Regions from separate parts of the Allobranchiibius huperziae genome, predicted to be linked through region 2. Evidence: riboswitches for the same ligand, from Rfam matches in the RefSeq annotation. Region 2 holds a riboswitch; each other region holds the start of a gene.

What was found. Region 2 has a riboswitch for S-adenosylmethionine ahead of HNR15_RS11025 (aminotransferase class V-fold PLP-dependent enzyme). Riboswitches for the same ligand answer to the same signal wherever they lie in the genome.
Region 1: linked by a shared signal. The riboswitch ahead of HNR15_RS10580 (bifunctional o-acetylhomoserine/o-acetylserine sulfhydrylase) and the one ahead of HNR15_RS11025 (aminotransferase class V-fold PLP-dependent enzyme) in region 2 are both predicted to bind S-adenosylmethionine.
Region 3: linked by a shared signal. The riboswitch ahead of metX (homoserine O-acetyltransferase MetX) and the one ahead of HNR15_RS11025 (aminotransferase class V-fold PLP-dependent enzyme) in region 2 are both predicted to bind S-adenosylmethionine.

The regions. Positions count from the first base shown of each region.
Region 1 covers NZ_JACCFW010000001.1:2,247,024-2,253,185, reverse strand. The annotation lists gene HNR15_RS10595 (hypothetical protein) at 1-427, shown strand, start outside; gene HNR15_RS10590 (hypothetical protein) at 534-1,217, shown strand; gene HNR15_RS10585 (DUF445 domain-containing protein) at 1,303-2,493, shown strand; SAM riboswitch class IV at 2,609-2,726, shown strand; gene HNR15_RS10580 (bifunctional o-acetylhomoserine/o-acetylserine sulfhydrylase) at 2,808-4,124, shown strand; gene HNR15_RS18825 (hypothetical protein) at 4,449-4,721, opposite strand; gene HNR15_RS18820 (DUF4185 domain-containing protein) at 4,761-5,417, shown strand; gene thpR (RNA 2',3'-cyclic phosphodiesterase) at 5,461-6,051, shown strand; gene hrpA (ATP-dependent RNA helicase HrpA) at 6,156-6,162, shown strand, end outside.
Region 2 covers NZ_JACCFW010000001.1:2,351,877-2,357,094, forward strand. The annotation lists gene HNR15_RS11020 (SPFH domain-containing protein) at 1-942, opposite strand, end outside; SAM riboswitch class IV at 1,110-1,224, shown strand; gene HNR15_RS11025 (aminotransferase class V-fold PLP-dependent enzyme) at 1,277-2,713, shown strand; gene HNR15_RS11030 (endonuclease/exonuclease/phosphatase family protein) at 2,739-3,701, opposite strand; gene HNR15_RS11035 (SatD family protein) at 3,738-4,397, shown strand; gene HNR15_RS11040 (hypothetical protein) at 4,394-5,137, shown strand.
Region 3 covers NZ_JACCFW010000001.1:2,228,688-2,234,849, reverse strand. The annotation lists gene HNR15_RS10510 (DUF4192 domain-containing protein) at 1-940, shown strand, start outside; SAM riboswitch class IV at 1,059-1,172, shown strand; gene metX (homoserine O-acetyltransferase MetX) at 1,217-2,407, shown strand; gene HNR15_RS10500 (universal stress protein) at 2,456-2,812, shown strand; gene HNR15_RS10495 (RNA polymerase sigma factor) at 3,117-4,502, shown strand; gene HNR15_RS10490 (transglutaminase TgpA family protein) at 4,593-6,162, opposite strand, start outside.

The DNA of each region.
Region 1 (6,162 bases), 100 kb from region 2:
GGCGCAGGTCGTGTCGTTCGGGAAGACCGTGTCGGTGCTCACGGCGTACCCGGCAGCGAAGGTGCAGATCACGGTCGGGACGCCCAGGATCGTCAGCTCGCAGAGTGAGAACCCGCCGCCCGACGGGATGCAGTACGTCGCGTTCCCCACCCTCACCCACCTGGTCTCAGGTGCCTCCTACGGGCAGTCCGACGAAAACTTCGCGCTGTACGACCCGCACCGCATCTCCTGCCAGCAGGCGTCCGACTTCGACGACGTCCTTCCCGCGGGCCAGTTGCTGGCGTCGACGGCAACGGTCAGCACGGCGCATCGTGATGCACGGGGATCGGTGATCTACGAGACTCCCTCCGGCGCCGACCTGACGTCGTACACGCTCACGTTCGGAGACGACTCCGATGAGTTGGCGAAGGCGGAGTGGACGCGCTGACCCGCTCCGCGACACGAGCTGGCTCCAATGTGCCGCGTCGGGGCATCGCATGAAGGACACTGGTCCCCTGCTCCCCGATGTCGTCCCGTCCGTGAGGAATTCACCCATGTCGCGCGCCTCGTCCCTGTGTCTGCCGGCCCTGATCACGCTCGCCGCGACGACGGTCGCTGCATGCGGCACGGCGACCGCGCCCGGCCTCGAGACTCCCACTGTTGCGGCGTCGGGCACGACCTCGGCATCCTCCGCGCCGTCGGACTCCTCGAGCACGTCCGGTGACAGTGCCAGTCCCAGCACGTCGAGCAGTGCGCCGCAGAGCTCGGCCGGCGCAGTCTGCAAGACCGACTCCACCATCGGCCCGACGTACTCCGCGACCATGGCGACCAAGCCGTTCGGGACCATGGTGCAGGTCACCGATGAGCTCCAGCGCACGCTGCAGGTCAGCCCGGCCAAGCCGCGCCAGATCACGGCCGCGGACCCCAGCCTGCTGGACCCGGGAATGCAGTACGTTGCCGTCGACGTGCGTACCCATCTGGTGTCGGGGTACTCCCTCTATATGAGCTACATCGACTTCAACCTCTTCGATGCCGCTCACCGCACCTGCTACCGCACGAGCAGCCCCAGCGCGCTGCCCGAGGCCCAGCAACTGTCGGGGACCACGCTCAACTCGACGACCAAGGACGCCAACGGAGCCGTCGTGTTCGAGGTGCCGGTCGGCACCGACCTCAGCACCATGACCCTGGCGTTCGCGGGTGGTCTCAACGACACCCCACAGGCACAGTGGAAGGGCTGATCTGATCTCCGAAGTACCTCCCATCCCTCCTCTGGGTCCGCTGCTGGGCGCCGGTGACGCGGCCCGCCGCGCCGGTCTGCGCCGGATGCGGACGGTGGCGCTCGGGCTGCTGCTACTAGCGGCGGTGATCTTCGTGCTCACCCACGGCCATGGGGGAGTCTGGGGTTACGTGAACGCCGCGGCGGAGGCGGCCATGGTCGGCGCCGTCGCCGATTGGTTCGCCGTCACCGCCCTCTTCCGGCACCCCATGGGCGTGCCGATCCCGCACACCGCGATCATCCCGGAGCGCAAGGACGCCATCGGCGCGAGCCTCGAGGACTTCGTGGCGGAGAACTTCCTCACGCCCGACACGGTCCAGGAGCGGCTCGCAGCTGCGCAGATCCCGGCGCGGGTGGGGCGGTGGCTCGCGGTGCGCGACAACAGCGTCCGCGTCGTACGCACGGCAGCGCCGCCGCTCGCGCGCGGGCTGGAGTCCATCGACGACCGCGAGGTGCTGGAGCTGCTCGACCGGCTGGTCCTGCCCCGGCTGAGCAGGGAACCGATCGCCCCGGTGGCCGGGCACCTGCTCGAGGGCATCCTGCGCGACCGGTCGCACACGTCGCTGGTCGATCTCGGGGTGCGGGAGCTGCACGACTGGGTTGCGGCCAACCCCGAGACCATCGTGGCGATCCTCGGCTCCCGGGCACCCTGGTGGTCCCCGAAGTGGCTCGACGACACGGTGACCTCCCGTATCCACCTGGAGATCCTGCGATTCCTCGCCGACGTGCGTGACGACCCGGAGCACCAGACCCGGCAGGCGCTGGACCACCTGCTGGGGCAGCTCGCCCACGACCTGCAGCACGACGAGGCGACGATGGCCCAGGCCGAGTCGCTGAAGGAGCACCTGCTGAAGCACCCCTCGGTGCCGGGGACGGTGCTGGCCCTGTGGGCCTCGGTGCGGACGACGATCGTCGACGGACTGCGCGACGAGGACAGCGACCTGCACGCACGCCTGTCGCGCGCGCTGACCGATGCGGGGGAGCGGCTCGGGACCGACGAGGCCCTGCGCGACTCCATCGAACGCCGCCTCGAGAGCATCGTCGGCCACGTCGTCACGACGTACGGGCGCGAACTCACCTCGGTGATCACCACCACGATCGAGCGGTGGGACGGCAAGGAGGCGGCGTCGCGGATCGAGCTGCACGTGGGGCGTGACCTGCAGTTCATCCGCATCAACGGCACGATCGTCGGAGGCTTGGTCGGGCTGCTCATCTACACGATCGCCCAGCTGCTCTGACCTCGCGGTTGTCAGCGGATCTGTGGTGTCGGCGTCACGAAAGCGCTGACGACCGTCGTCCGTATATCGAGATTCACCTCGCGCCGGCCTTGGGGTGTCATAACCTCACGTTCTAGGTCATGAGTGCCAGCGTCAGGCCCCGGCGTGCTGGCCGGCAACCCTCCTCCGCGGTGGGGTGCCCCGGGTGAAGACCTGGCCGGTGGATGCCGATCGTCCCCCGGCAAGCGCGGATCGTGGGCCCCCCGCCATCCGCTGCAGCGTCGGCGCAGTGCGAGCTCGCCGGTGCCGCACCCTGCGTCACGAAAGGCGACACGATGACCGACAGCCCCGGCTGGTCCTTCGAGACCCGTCAGATCCACGCCGGCCAGGAGCCCGATGCGGCCACCACCGCACGCGCCCTGCCCATCTACCAGACGACGTCGTACGTCTTCCCGGACACCGACCGCGCGGCCAAGCTCTTCGGCCTGCAGGAGTTCGGCAACATCTACACACGACTGATGAACCCGACCACCGACGTGGTCGAGCAGCGCCTGGCCAACCTCGAGGGCGGGGTCGGCGCGCTGCTGGTCGCCTCCGGCCAGGCCGCAGAGACGCTGGCGATCCTCAACATCGCCGAGGCCGGGGACCACATCGTGGCCAGCCCGTCGCTCTACGGCGGCACCTTCAACCTGCTGAAGTTCACGCTGCCCAAGTACGGCATCGACGTGACCTTCGTGGAGGACACCAAGGACCCGCAGAGCTGGCGCGCAGCCGCCCAGCCCAACACCAAGCTCTTCTACGGCGAGACGATCTCCAACCCCAAGATCGAGATCCTGGACATCGAGGCCGTCGCGAACGTCGCGCACGAGCTCGGCGTACCGCTCGTGGTCGACAACACCGTCGCCACGCCGTTCCTGCTGCGCCCGATCGAGTACGGCGCGGACATCGTCGTGCACTCGGCGACGAAGTACCTGGGCGGGCACGGCACGGCGATCGCCGGCGCGATCATCGACAGCGGCAACTTCGACTTCGGCAAGGACCCGGAGAAGTTCCCCAACTTCAACACCCCCGAGGAGAGCTACCACGGGCTGGTCTACGCCCGCGACCTCGGCGTCGGAAGCCCGCTCGGCGCCAACCTGGCGTTCATCCTGAAGGCACGGGTGCAGGGTCTGCGCGACCTCGGGTCCTCGATCTCGCCGTTCAACGCGTTCCTGATCGCGCAGGGTGTCGAGACGCTCAGCCTGCGCATCGAGCGGCACGTGCAGAACACCCGCGCGGTCGCGGAGTGGCTGCAGCAGCAGGATCAGGTCGAGTCGGTGCGCTGGGCGTCGCTGCCCGGTGACGAGTACTACGAGCTGGCACAGAAGTACACGCCGCTCGGATCCGGCGCGGTGCTGGCGTTCGAGATCGCCGGCGGCGCCGAGGCGGGCAAGACGTTCGTGGAAGCGCTCACCCTGCACAGCCACGTCGCCAACATCGGCGACGTGCGCTCGCTGGTGATCCACCCGGCGTCGACGACCCACTCCCAGGGCAGCGACGAGGACCGGCTGCTGGCCGGTGTCACGCCGGGTCTGGTGCGGCTCGCGGTCGGGCTGGAGCACATCGACGACATCCTGGCGGACCTCGAGCAGGGGTTCGCGGCCGCCAAGTAGGCACCCGTCGTACGACGATCCGCCGCCGCTCCCGTCACCGGGTGCGGCGGCGGTTCGCATCGGGCGCTGGCGAACGTCGCTCCGGCACCTCGACCCGACGGTCGGACTCGAGGCCGCGCCGCGTCGCGCCGCCTAGGGTGGCCGGATGAGGGAGCCCCGCCGGGTCGTCGTCGCTGTGCTGACGATGATCTGCGCGTCGGCCCTCGCCGGTTGCGCCCTGCCGAGGGACGAGGCGCCGCCCAGTTACTCCGCTCGATCCTGGACCGGAGGGGCGGCTGCGCTCTCGACGGTCACCGCGTGCGGCGACGTGGCGCCCGGCCAGACCTACGACGTCGGCGAACTCAACTCCTGGATGCAGTCGTTGCAGGGCTTTCCGCTCTGGCGGGCTGCCGACGTGGGCGCGAGCACGCCGTTGAGCGACGGACGGGTGCTGTGGGCGTTCGGCGACACGCTGCGCGATCCGAGCGCGGCGAGCCGGTTCGCCGCGAACTCCATGCTCGTCACCTCGGGGTTGTGCACCTCGCAGGTGGTGCCGGCCGGCCGGGGTCCGGTGATCGCCGACACCCCGCCGACGGTGTGCTGGCCGACCTCGGTCACGGCCGTGCCCACCGCGCGCGGCGACCAGGTCTACGTCGCGTGCTCGCGCATCCGGCGTGGCACGTCGCTCCTGGACTTCACCATCTCCGGTACGGCGATCGCGCGGTTCGACGTGCCGCGTGGCGGGACGCCGGTGCCCGGCCCGGTGGTCGCCGTACCCGCTCTCAGGAGATCACCTGGGGTTCGGCCCTGGTCCGCGACTGGAACGAGGTGTACGTCTACGGCACCCGCGGCGGCTCCGCGCGTGGTGCGGGACGCAGCTTGTACATCGCGCGGGTGGCGGCATCCGGCGTACAGGATCCGAGCGCGTGGACCTACTGGAACGGCCTCGCCTGGGTCCCCGACGCCGCAGCCGCCCAACCCCTGCTCGGAAGGGACACCGTGAGCCAGGCCCTGAGCGTCAGTCACCTCGGAACCTCCTGGGTCGCCGTCTCGATGCGCGGCGGGGATCTGCAACAACGCGTGGGGGTGTGGACCGCAACGCAGCCGCAGGGCCCGTGGGCGCTCTCGCGCACCGTCGCGGTGCCGGCTCCCGGCGACGGCACCATCACCTACCAGCCGCTGGCACACCCCGAGCTGGCCCTGCGCGACGGCAACCTGCTCGTCTCGCTGTCTCGCACCGCCACGACCCTCGCGGGTATGGCGCAGGCGCCCCAGGCATCGCGCCCGGTGTTCATCGAGGTGCCCATGCCCTAGGGCTGCACGGAATGCCAGCACCCACAGGGTGGTTGGCACCCTCATGCCCCGTGTCTTCATCGCTCTGCGGCCCCCTCAGGAGGAGGTGGCGCGCCTCGACGACTTCCTCGACGTACGACGCGACGCCGCGCCGTTCAGCTGGACCGACGCCGAGCAGTTCCACCTCACCCTGGCCTTCCTGCCCGATGTCCCCGAACACCGCCTCGACGACCTGGTGGAGGCCGTCGCGGCGGCCGCCGGGCGCCGGGACCGGTTCGATCTGTGCCTCGGCGGAGGAGGGGCCTTTCCCGATCCCGCGCGCGCCAAGGTGATGTGGGTCGGGCTGCGCACCGACGAGCACGCCGACCAGGAACTGCAGGCGCTCGCGGCCGGCGTCCGTGGCTCCGCCGCCCACAGCGGCGCGCAGGTCGACGGACAGCGGTTCCGGCCGCACGTGACCGTCGCCCGCTGCGGTCGCCCGACCCCGCTCGACCGCTGGGTGCGTCTGCTCGACGGCTACAGCGGAGCGTTCTGGACGGCCGAGGAGGTCGAGGTCATCGCCTCCCACCTGGGCGAGGGGCCACGTGGCAGAGCGCGACACGAGGTGCTGGCGCGCCTGCCCCTCGGCGACCTCGGGCCGTCACCGTCCCTCTGAGATCCGGCTTCGCGATGGTGCTGAGCGCGACACACCGTCCCGAACGCGGATCTCACCTCAGCGCGACCTGCCCGGCCGGTACGGGAGAATGGACCAGATCCCCGATGACCC
Region 2 (5,218 bases):
GAGGCTGCCGGCGTTGACCACCGGTGTGGCGCGCTGGTCACCGCACAGGACGACCAGCAGGTTGGACACCATCGCCGCCTTGCGCTCCTCGTCGAGGTCGACGATGTTCTCGCCCTCCAACCGGGTGATGGCCATCTCCACGATGCTCACCGCACCCTCGACGATGCGTTCACGGGCGGCGATGATCGCGGCGGCCTGCTGCCGCTGCAGCATCGCCTGGGCGATCTCCTGGGCATAGGCGAGGTGGCTGATCCGGACCTCGCGCACCTCGCACCCGGCGACCGCGATACGCGCCGCGACCTCGTGGGCGAGCTGCTCGGACACCTCGTCGGTGGAGCCGCGCAGCGATGTGCCCGTGCCGCTGGGGTTGTCGTACGGATGCGTCGTCGCGACGTGCCGCAGGGCCGACTCGGACTGCACCCGGACGAAGTCGCCGTACGACTCGACCGAGAACGTGGCCTTGGCCGTGTCGGCCACCTGCCACACGACGATGGCGGCGATCTCGACCGGGTTGCCGTCCGCGTCGTTGACCTTGAGGGCGTTGGTCTCGAAGTTGCGCACCCGCACGGAGATGTTGCGGCGGGTGGTGAGGGGCAGCACCCAGGTCAGGCCCGCGTGCCGCGCCGTCCCGATGTAGCGGCCGAAGAACTGCACCACCCTGGTCTGACCCGGCTGGATCACGACCAGCGGGGTCGCGACCAGCGCGGTCAGCACCGCCAGGACCACGCCGACCGCCGGCAGCCCCGCGACAAAGCTCCAGACGGCCACCGCCGCCAGGACGAGCGCGACCGCCAGCGCGAGGAAGCCGTTGACCGACCAGGCACGTCGCTCGGCGACATCGACCCGCCGCCCCTCGTGGCCCACCGGTCGCGTCGACGGCGGTTGCACGGTCGGATCGGCACTGTCCGACGCGGGATCCTCGGGCCGCAGTTGCTGTGACATCACGTCCTCCTCGATTTAACTGATATCACTTTAATAGCACTTAAACCAGGCGGGCGGAAGCCCTTCGCGCAGATGAGAGGACCGCAGCACATCCTCCGCGGTGCGACCGGTCCACGATGCGGATCGCGACATGACGACCGGACACCGCATCCGTTAGCCTCGTCGCAGGTCAAGAGTCTCAGCGTCAAGCCTCGGCTAGCTGAGCGGCAACCCTCCTCCGCGGTGGGGTGCTCCGAGTGACGACCCGGCCACGCCGCATCCGCCGCGTGGCAAGCGCGGACCGACGTATCGGCATGCTGCCGGTGACCGCTGGTCCCACGGCGAGAGGCTGCCCGTGACCGTCCAGGCAACACACACCCAGCACGACACCGAGACCCCTTCCGGCACCGAGTACGGCACGGCCGTACCCCGCGAGCCCCGCGAGCCCCGCGCCGCGCTACGCGTCGTCCGCGACTTGCCGCCCCACCGCGTGCCCCAGGTGCAGGCCCACCTGCCGCTCACCGTGGCGCACGAACTCGGGGTGCCCACCGTGCACCGAACTGTTGTGGACGCCGCGAACTTCGACCACGGGGCGACCACCCCGGCGCTGGTCAGCGTGCGCGACGCCGTCGATGCCGCACTGCCGACGTACGGCTCGGTGCACCGGGGCGCCGGCCTGCCGAGCCGGGTGACCACCGGCTGGTTCGAGCAGGCGCGGGTGACCGTGGGCGAGTTCGTCGGAGCGCGCCCCGACGACGAGGTCGTCTTCACCCGCAACACCACCGACGCCCTGGCCCTGCTGGCGCACTGCGTGCCCCGCGGCACCCAGGTCTTCGCCTGGGAGTCGGCCCACCACGCCGCACTGCTGCCCTGGGGGCGGCGCAACTGCACCCGCCTCGCGGTCCCGAACAGCGCCTCCGACGCCGTGCAGCTGTTGCGCTCGGCGCTGGCCGCGAGTGACGCGCGCGGCAAGCTGGTCGTCATCACCGGCGCGTGCAACGTCACCGGTGAGGTGTGGCCGGTGCGCGAACTCATCGCCGCGGCCAAGGAGTACGGCGCGCGCACGGTCATCGACGCCGCGCAGCTGGCGCCGCACCGCGAGATCGACCTCGCCGACCTCGGCGCCGACTGGGTCGCGTTCTCCGGTCACAAGCTCTACGCGCCCTACGGCGCCGGGGTCCTCGTCGGCCGACGCGACTGGCTGGACCTCGCATCGCCCTACCTGCCCGGAGGCGGCGCCACGGCGCGCGTGCGTCATCAGCGCATCACGTGGCATTCCGGCGCGGCCCGTCACGAGGGCGGCACGCCCAACGCCGTGGGTGCCATCGCGCTCGCCGCTGCGTGCGCGACGCTGCGCCGCCACCACGAGGAGATCGAGCGCCACGAGGCCGCCCTCGCCGACCAGTTGCGGACCGGGCTGCGCTCCATCCCGGGCGTCCGCCTGGTCAGCGTGCTCGGCGAGGACCGCCCCAACGTGGGTGTGGTGACCTTCACGGTCGACGGGTACGACCCGGCGCTGGTGTCGTTGGTGCTCTCCGACGAGTACGGCATCTCGGTGCGCGACGGTCGCTTCTGCGCCCACCTCCTGTGCGACAGCATCCTGGGCGACGGCTCCACCGCGGTGCGGGCGAGCATCGGCCTCGCGACCCGCGCCCACCACGTGGGCCGCCTCGTCGACGGCGTACGCCGCCTGGTGGAGGCCGGACCCACGCTGGACTACACCTACGACGAGTCCACGGGCTGGACCGCAGCCGACGACCCGCGCGACCTGTCCGTCCCCTGCCCCTGGTGACGGGCCCCGGACTCTCCCCGGCGTCCTAGCGCAATCGGACGCGTGCCCAGACGGCCCGGTGGTCGGTATCGGCGACCGTGACCCTCCCGGAGGCCACGACGTCGAAGTCGCGCACCAGGATGTGGTCCAGTGCGATGAACGGCGGGAACGACCGCCCGTTCGGCCACGTGCGGACCCAGCCGCTGCCGGTGGCCCGTTGAGCGTCGGTCATCCCTGCGATGGCCCGGCGGAAGGCGGGCATCGCGGTCGAGGCGTTGAAGTCGCCTGCGATCACCAACGGCATGTCCATCGGCTGACGGGCGCGCCAGCGACGCACCTCGTCGAGACCCGCGCGCCATCGGGTCGTGAGATTCGGCAGCGGGGCGTAGGTGTGCACGCCCCTCAGGAGGTAGGTGCCCTCCGGGGTCTGCACGCGCGCCACCGGCATCCCCGCGCCGTCGTACGGCACGAAGGAGCTCTCCTCGGTGAGCGGATGGGCGCTGGCGATCACGGTCCCGCGGAAGTCGGTGCGCGTCCGACCGACCCGGTGCGGCAGGAGGGTGCGCAGACCCGCAGCATCGAGACGCTCGAGCGCATCCGGTGTGACCTCCTCCAGCACCAGCGTGTCGACGTGGTGGGCCCGGACCGCGGCCATGATGGGGGCCGCCGACGCCTGACCGAACTCCATGTTCGAGGTCATGATCACCTCGTCGCCGGGCCGGCTGTGCACTGTGTGGGGCACCAGGGTCGGGACCGCGAGCGCCACAGGGACCGCGGCGATGAGCAGCAGACCCACCAGGGCGATCAGCATGGGCCGCGTCGGGCCGACCACGGCGGTCACGCCGACGCCGGCGACGAACGCGGCTATCGCGAGGATGCCGAAGAGCGGGAAGATCGACTGCACGATCGGGGCGACCCCGTCGGCGTCGATCCAGCGGGCCGCCATGCCGCACGCTGCGACCAGCGCCACCAGGCAGAGCACGACGAGGGCGACGTACTTCAAGAACATTCCTTCATCTTGACATTATGAAGCTATGATCTTCATATGCAGGACGTGAAGCCCGCTGAGCACGCAGACCCGTGCGCCACCCTGATCGGCGACATCGTGGACTCCCGGGGCGCCCCCGACCGCCATGCGTTGCACACCCGCCTCGTCTCCACCTTGCGCCGCACCGACCACCTGGTGGCCGCGACCACCGCACTGCGGATCACGGTAGGTGATGAATTCCAGGCCAGCTACGAAACCCTCGGCAATGCGCTGGAGGCGGCCTTCCGGATCAGGCTGGGCCTGATGCCCGAGACGCTGGTGCGATTCGGGCTGAGCTGGGGAGGCGCCACCGTGCTGGACGCCCGCGCCGGCACCCAGGACGGACCGGCGTGGTGGGCCGCCCGCAAGGCGATCGAAGCCGCGCAGGCGGCCGAACGACGACCGGCGACGCACGCCGTACGCACCGTCTACACCCCCGCGCAGGACGACGGCCCCAGCGCGGGAGCGGTCAACGCCGCCCTGGTGTGTCAGGACCAACTGCTTTCATCGCTGGATGAACGAGCCATGCGCATCCTGCAACGCCTCGTGGCAGGCGAGTCCCGCACGGAGATCGCACGCGCCGAGGACGTCTCCCCGTCGGCGATCTCCCAGCGCATCCGCGCCGCGGGCCTGGAAGTCATTGTGAACGCCGCCCGCGACCTCGCCTCCGTCCGATGAGCATCCTCGGCGCACTACTGCTCGCCGTCGGCGTCGGCGACCTGGTGCGGGTCCGGTCCGTCGTGGCGTCGTACGCCGTGGGGCCGCTCGTTCTCCTTGTGGCCGCCCTGTTGGCCGACCTGCACGACGCCGCCGACATCGTGCTGCTGGTCTTCGCTGCCGCGGTCGCCGCCGCGTGGCGCTGGCTGGCCGGTCGCGCCGCGCGCAGCAGACACGGCGAGACGCTGGCGCTGTGCCTGCTCGGAGCGGGCGTCCTGGTCGTGATGATCGCCGCGGGCAGCGCGAGTCACGCCGACGGCGCGCTCGGCCACTGGATGCGGCACAGCGCGTTCGCCACGCTGCACGACCTGTCGCCCGACCGCTTCCTGCTGGTGCTCGGCCTCGGAGCGGTGCAGCTGGCCACCGGCAACGAGCTGGTGCGCCTGGTGCTGACCGCGATCGGCGCGGTGAAGCCGGAGGGCCAGCCGCAGCCCTCCGACGAGCTGCGCGGCGGTCGGCTGCTCGGTCCGATGGAGCGCCTGTTCATCCTCGGGCTCGGCATGGCCGGGCAGATCACCGCGGCCGGGCTCGTGATCGCCGCGAAGGGCCTCATCCGCTTCCCCGAGCTGCAGGCCCGTCGATCGGCGCGCCAGGAGATCTCCGGCCTCGGCATCGATGCCGTCACCGAGTACTTCCTGGTCGGCAGCTTCGTCAGCTGGCTGGTCGCGCTCGGCGCCCTCGGCATCGTCGGCCTGCGCTGAGGACGGGCGTGACATCGGTCACCCGGTTCCTAGGCCCCGCTCAGCACACCGCGGTTCGGAATGTGCCACGGGGATCCGGTG
Region 3 (6,162 bases), 120 kb from region 2:
GCCCTACGAGCTCGGCTTCCGGCCCACCGACTCCCTGGTCGTCGTCGGGCTCGCCGACCAACGGATCCGGGTGGTCGCCCGCCTGGACCTGCGGGAGGAGGACGACCTCCTGCCCGGGACCGGTCGTATCGGGCAGGTCTTCGCCCGGGCCGGGGTGCGAAGCGCGCTGTGCTGCGCCTTCGTGGACACCCCTCCCGTGCCGCAGGATGCGCCGACCCGACTGCTCGACGTTGCCTGCGACGTGCTCCGGGCCTACGACGTCGACGCGGCGCACCTGTTGGTGACCCGGGACGGCGGATGGTGGGCCCACCGGTGCGGCTGCGGGGGCTGCCCGAGACGTCCCGCCGCGCTGCCGGACCCGGACCGGGTCGATGCGGTCTTCGAGTCGGTGCTGGACGGGATCGCGCCGCACGCCTCGCGTGCCGACCTGCGCGCGTCGTTGAACCAGTGCCGCACGGAGGTCGCGCAGGCGGTCGGCGCCGCGCCCGTCGTTGATCGGCCGATGCGCCCGGCTGCCCTCACCGCCGCGATGTGGGAGATCCTGCACGGCTCGGCACCGATCCATGAGATGCCGGTCCCCATGCTGGCCTCCTTGAGCCGCGCGATCGCCGACCCGGCCGTGCGGGACGAGGTCTTCGGCTGGGTGGCGCCCGGCCTGCCGGGCCCGACGCCCTCGACGCCTGCGCTGTCCCCCTACGTGGCGGGGGCTCTCGATCCCCGCGCCGTTCGGGCGAGGCTCGTGCAGTGGCTGCACTGCCTCCCGGAGTGGATGCGTCCTCCGGTGCTGACCTTCATCGCCGGTTCGGCGTGGAGCAGCGGCTCCGGAGCGCTCGCGGCCGTCGCGGTGGAGCAGGCCCTGCGGATCGACCCGGGATACCGGCTCGCGCGGCTGCTGGGCAGGGCGGTGGAGCTCGGCGCCCGTCCCCGCCGGTGCGCCTGACTCCGCCCGGGTGGGTGTCGGCGGTGCGGTCACTTTCCTGCGCCCGCGTGCGTCGCCCGCCCGCACCGGTGTGCTGGAGCCGAAGTCGGGCACGAAGTCCCGCTGCTACGGTGGTCGACGTCAAGAGTCCCAGTGCCAAGCCCCGGCTGACTGGGCGGCAACCCTCCACCGCGGTGGGGTGCCCCGGGTGAGGACAAGGCCGATGTCGACATGGCACCGGCAAGCGCGGGGTCAGCCATCCCTCCAGGCACCGGCCCCCTGAGCCGGAAGTCGCCGATGACTGTGACGCAACAACGCCACCGACCGACCCCGGAGCGCGACGCTGCGCGCCCGGCCGACCGGTGGGTGCGCCCGCCCGTCGGCACCAACCCCGCATCTCGAGCCCTTCTGCTGCCCGAGATCACTCTGGAGAGCGGTGTGCCGCTGCCCCGGGTGACCGTGACGTTCCAGACCTGGGGGACCCTCAACGCGAACGCCGACAACGCCGTCCTGGTCGAGCACGCACTCACCGGCGACTCCCACGTCGTGGGCCCGGCCGGGCCCGGGCAGCCCACCGCCGGCTGGTGGCCCGGGCTCATCGGGCCGGGTGCGCCGCTGGACACCCGCGAGCTGTTCGTGGTCGCCAGCAACGTGCTCGGCGGCTGTCGCGGCACGACAGGTCCGGGATCATCGGATCCGGCGGGTCACCCGTGGGGCTCGAGGTTCCCGGCGACGACCGTGCGGGACCAGGTCGCCGTGGAAGCACGGCTCGCCGACGCGCTCGGCATCGACCGCTGGCGGCTGGTGCTCGGCGGGTCGATGGGCGGGATGCGCGCACTGGAATGGGTGGCGGGTCACCCCGACCGGGTCGACGGTGCGCTCATCATCGCCAGCACCGCCCGCGCCACGGCCGACCAGATCGCCTGGGGCCAGGCGCAGGCACTCGCGATCACCTCCGACCCGGACTACCTCGGCGGCGACTACTACGGTCACGGACCGGGCCCCCGGCAAGGGCTGGGCCTCGCCCGCCGGATCGCGCACACGACGTACCGCAGCGCCGCCGAGCTGGACACCAGGTTCGGGCGCGACCCGCAGGGCGCCGAGGACCCGATGAGCGACGGCCGGTTCGCCGTCGAGAGCTATCTGGACCATCAGGCCGCCAAACTGACCGCCCGCTTCGACGCCGGGTCCTACCTGCAACTTTCCCGGGCGATGGCGACGCATGACGTGACCCGCGGGCGCGGCTCGCTCGCGCACGTGCTCGGGGCGTACGACGGAATGTTGCGCACGGTCGCCGTCGACTCCGACCGGCTCTTCCCGGTGGAGTTGTCGCAGGAGATCGTCGACGCCCACGGGCGAGGCGGGGTGCACGTGATGTCGTCCTCCCACGGGCACGACGGCTTCCTGATCGAGACCGACGCCATCGCCGCAGCGGTGGCTGAGGCGGTGGATGCCGTCCGCGGGGTGCGACCCCGCGAGGTCGGGTAGCGTCGGCCGCAGACGTCGAGCCCGCCCCGCCGGTCCAAGGAGGCAACGATGAGCGTCGTGGTCAGTTACCTGCCGAGCCCGGAGGGGGAGGCGGCGATCACCCGCGCGGCCGACGAGGCGCGCGACGGCGGCGGCCCGCTCATCGTCGTCCCGTCGCGGGGGCGTCGGGATGAGCTCAACGCGGCGCTGGAGCGGATCCGGGCGGACGGGGTGCAGGCGGAGGTCGCGGACCCGGACGGCGATGACATCACCGACTTCCTGCTCGATCTGGTGCGGTCCCGGTCCGCTCGACTGCTGGTCATCGGCCTACGACGGCGCAGCGCGGTCGGTAAACTCATCCTCGGCTCGCACGCGCAACGGATCCTGCTGGACGCCGACTGTCCGGTGCTCGCGGTCAAGCCCTGAGTGGCCCGATCGGCCGGTGGACGGAGCACGGCCGAAGTCGTTTTATAATGGTAAGCAGAGGCTGTCGCCGACCTGGGCGGACGAGCTTCACGATCCCCAAACTTCGATGCCGCCCTGAGCGGTCGGTGTCGCGCGCGCTCATCGCGCCGATGCTGTTGTTTCGAAAGGTAGTTGGTGACCACCCGTGGCCAAAGTCAACACTGCGTCCAAGCTGCCGCAGCACATCTCCCACCCCGCCCTGGAGAAGCTGGTGCGTACGTCGCGGACCAGCGGAGGCGTGAGCGGTGCGGAGCTGACCTCGGCCATGCATGAGGCCGGGCACGACGTACGCCGCGCCCCTGCTGTGCTGCGCGCCCTCGCCGCGGCCGGTGTCGAGGTGACCCCCGCCGCCGAGCGCACCCCCGTGGTCGCTGCGACCACCACCAAGAAGGCCGCGGCCACCAAGAAGGTCGCCGCGAAGAAGGCACCGGCCAAGGCCGCCGTCGAGTCTGGCCAGGACGACGGTGTCACGGTGACCAAGGTGGCTCCCAAGACCACGAAGGCCGCGGCCGCCAGGACCGCCGCTGCCGCGAAGACCGCGACGGCCAAGCGTGCACGGGCCGCGAAGGCTGCCGACGCGGCCGCCGCGTCGTCCGAGGCCGAGCCGGAGGAGTCCACCGACGAGACCACCGCGAAGCAGGACGGTCAGGCCGCCAAGGAGGCCTCGGAGGCCGCCGGCGGATTCGTGCTCAGCCAGAACGACGACGACGACGCCCCGGCCCAGCAGGTCGTCACCGCGGGAGCGACCGCCGACCCGGTCAAGGACTACCTGAAGCAGATCGGCAAGGTCGCGCTGCTCAACGCCGAGCAGGAGGTCGACCTCGCGAAGCGCATCGAGGCGGGTCTGTTCGCCGAGGAGAAGCTGAACTCCGGCGACAAGATCGACATGAAGCTCAAGCGCGAGCTGTGGTGGATCTCCCAGGACGGCAAGAACGCCAAGAACCACCTCCTGGAGGCCAACCTGCGCCTCGTGGTCTCGCTGGCCAAGCGCTACACCGGTCGCGGGATGCTCTTCCTGGACCTGATCCAGGAGGGCAACCTCGGTCTGATCCGTGCGGTCGAGAAGTTCGACTACACGAAGGGCTACAAGTTCTCCACGTACGCCACCTGGTGGATCCGGCAGGCGATCACGCGTGCCATGGCCGACCAGGCCCGCACCATCCGCATCCCGGTGCACATGGTGGAGGTCATCAACAAGCTGGCCCGGGTGCAGCGTCAGATGCTGCAGGACCTGGGCCGGGAGCCGACCCCGGAGGAGCTCGCCAAGGAGCTCGACATGACCCCGGAGAAGGTCGTCGAGGTGCAGAAGTACGGCCGCGAGCCGATCTCCCTGCACACCCCGCTCGGTGAGGACGGCGACTCCGAGTTCGGTGACCTCATCGAGGACTCCGAGGCCGTCGTGCCCGCGGACGCCGTCTCGTTCACCCTTCTGCAGGAGCAGCTGCACTCGGTGCTCGACACCCTGTCCGAGCGGGAGGCCGGCGTGGTCTCGATGCGCTTCGGCCTGACCGACGGCCAGCCCAAGACGCTCGACGAGATCGGCAAGGTCTACGGCGTGACGCGCGAGCGCATCCGCCAGATCGAGTCCAAGACCATGAGCAAGCTGCGTCACCCGTCGCGGTCGCAAGTGCTGCGCGACTACCTGGACTGACCTCCAGGTCGACATCGGACCACCAGAAGGCCGTGCGCTCGCAAGAGTGCGCGGCCTTCTGCGTGTCTGTCTCGGTCTGTCGCCGATCCCTCAGCGCCGCGTGCGCCTCGAGAACAGGGAGCGCACCGCGCGCCGTCCCGATCGCGGGAACAAGGTGGCGACGACCCGCGAACGGAACGAGCGGCTCCGGCGGATCCGCATCAGCAGATCGTCGGCGGGAGCCGACAGATCGTCACCCGGACCGGGTCGCGGGCTGTAGCGGACCCGCTCCAGGACGTCGACCGCGCGGTGCAGCGACTCCTGCCCCTCCCGACCCACCACCAGGTGCAACCGGTAGTGCGCCTCCTGGGAGCGCGGCGACACCTGCGGCGCCGGGTCGATGCCCAGGTCCTCCATCCGCGAGACCAGGTCGTCCCACTGCGCCTGCACGCGGGCGGCATCATCTGCGGCGCCGTGCCCGACCTGCAGTCGGCGCCGGGACCACCGGGCCAGCAACGGCAGGACGGCGAACGCGGCCGCGAGGACCAGCAGGGCGGCGAACACCCACAGCAGCCAGACCAGGTGCAGGTTCACGGAGTGCGAGGAGGTGGGGGTGGTGTTGCCCGGTGCGCTGGTCACCGAGTCGCTGCCCCGTGCGGTGCGGCCGCCGGAGGCGGAACGTCGGGGGGCGGCGCTCTCGGGGCTGCCGATCGTCGGGCTCGCGTACGGCGGCGCGAGACCCGTCCGTGCCGCAGGGGTGGGTTCGAATCGGGTCCAGCCCATCCCCGGGAAGTACAGCTCGGGCCAGGCGTGCGCGTCGGACTGATGCACCTGGTAGGAGCCGGAGGAGTCCACCGTGCCGGGCAGGAAGCCCACCCCGAGGCGCGCCGGCACCCCGATGGACCGGGCCGCCATCACCATCGCCGTGGCGAACTGCATGCAGTAGCCCCGCCGGGTCACCAGGAAGTTGCTGATGGGGTCTAGTGGCCGGCCCGCGGAGTCCTTGCGGGTCGGGTCCAGCGTCAGCGAATAGTTGAAGTTGTCACCGTCGCGGAAGTAGTCCTGGATCGCGATGACCCTCTGGAAGGGCGTCCCGCTCGGCGCCGCGGTGTGCACGAGCGCGTCGATGCGGCTCCGCGAGGCTTGGTCGACGACGAGGTCGGGGCCGAATCCCGTGGTGTCGATGGTCTGCGACGAGGGCCTGGCGCTCGCGGGTTGACTGAGGTACCGGACCGTGTAGCTGTTTTCGAGCCGGGTCGTCGACGGCTGGGTGGTGTCCGGGTCGTAACTCCAGGTGGCGCCCCCGAAGTTGGCGCTGGCGACCTGGGTGGGGGCCACGACGTACGGCGGGCGCATCGTGTTCTGGGTGATGACCATGGTGTAGGGGGAGCTGGTGGTCGGCACCGTGTTCTGCCCGTAGCGCTGCAGCGGCGCTCCGTTGACTCCGCGCAACAGGTACGACGGCCGCGTCGGGACCCAGTGGTCGCCGGTGTAGTCGTCCGCGACCAGCGCGCGGAGCGGCGGTGGGTTGAGGTCCGCGGTGCGCAGCGTGAGCACGGGGGAGTGGTCGCGGTCGACGAGGTTGTTGTGCAGGTCCAGATCGGTCGAGAAGCCGACCGTGGTGGCCGGGCCGTTGCCGCGTGCGAGACCGTTGGCCACGAACTTCTGTGAGGCGGCGGGA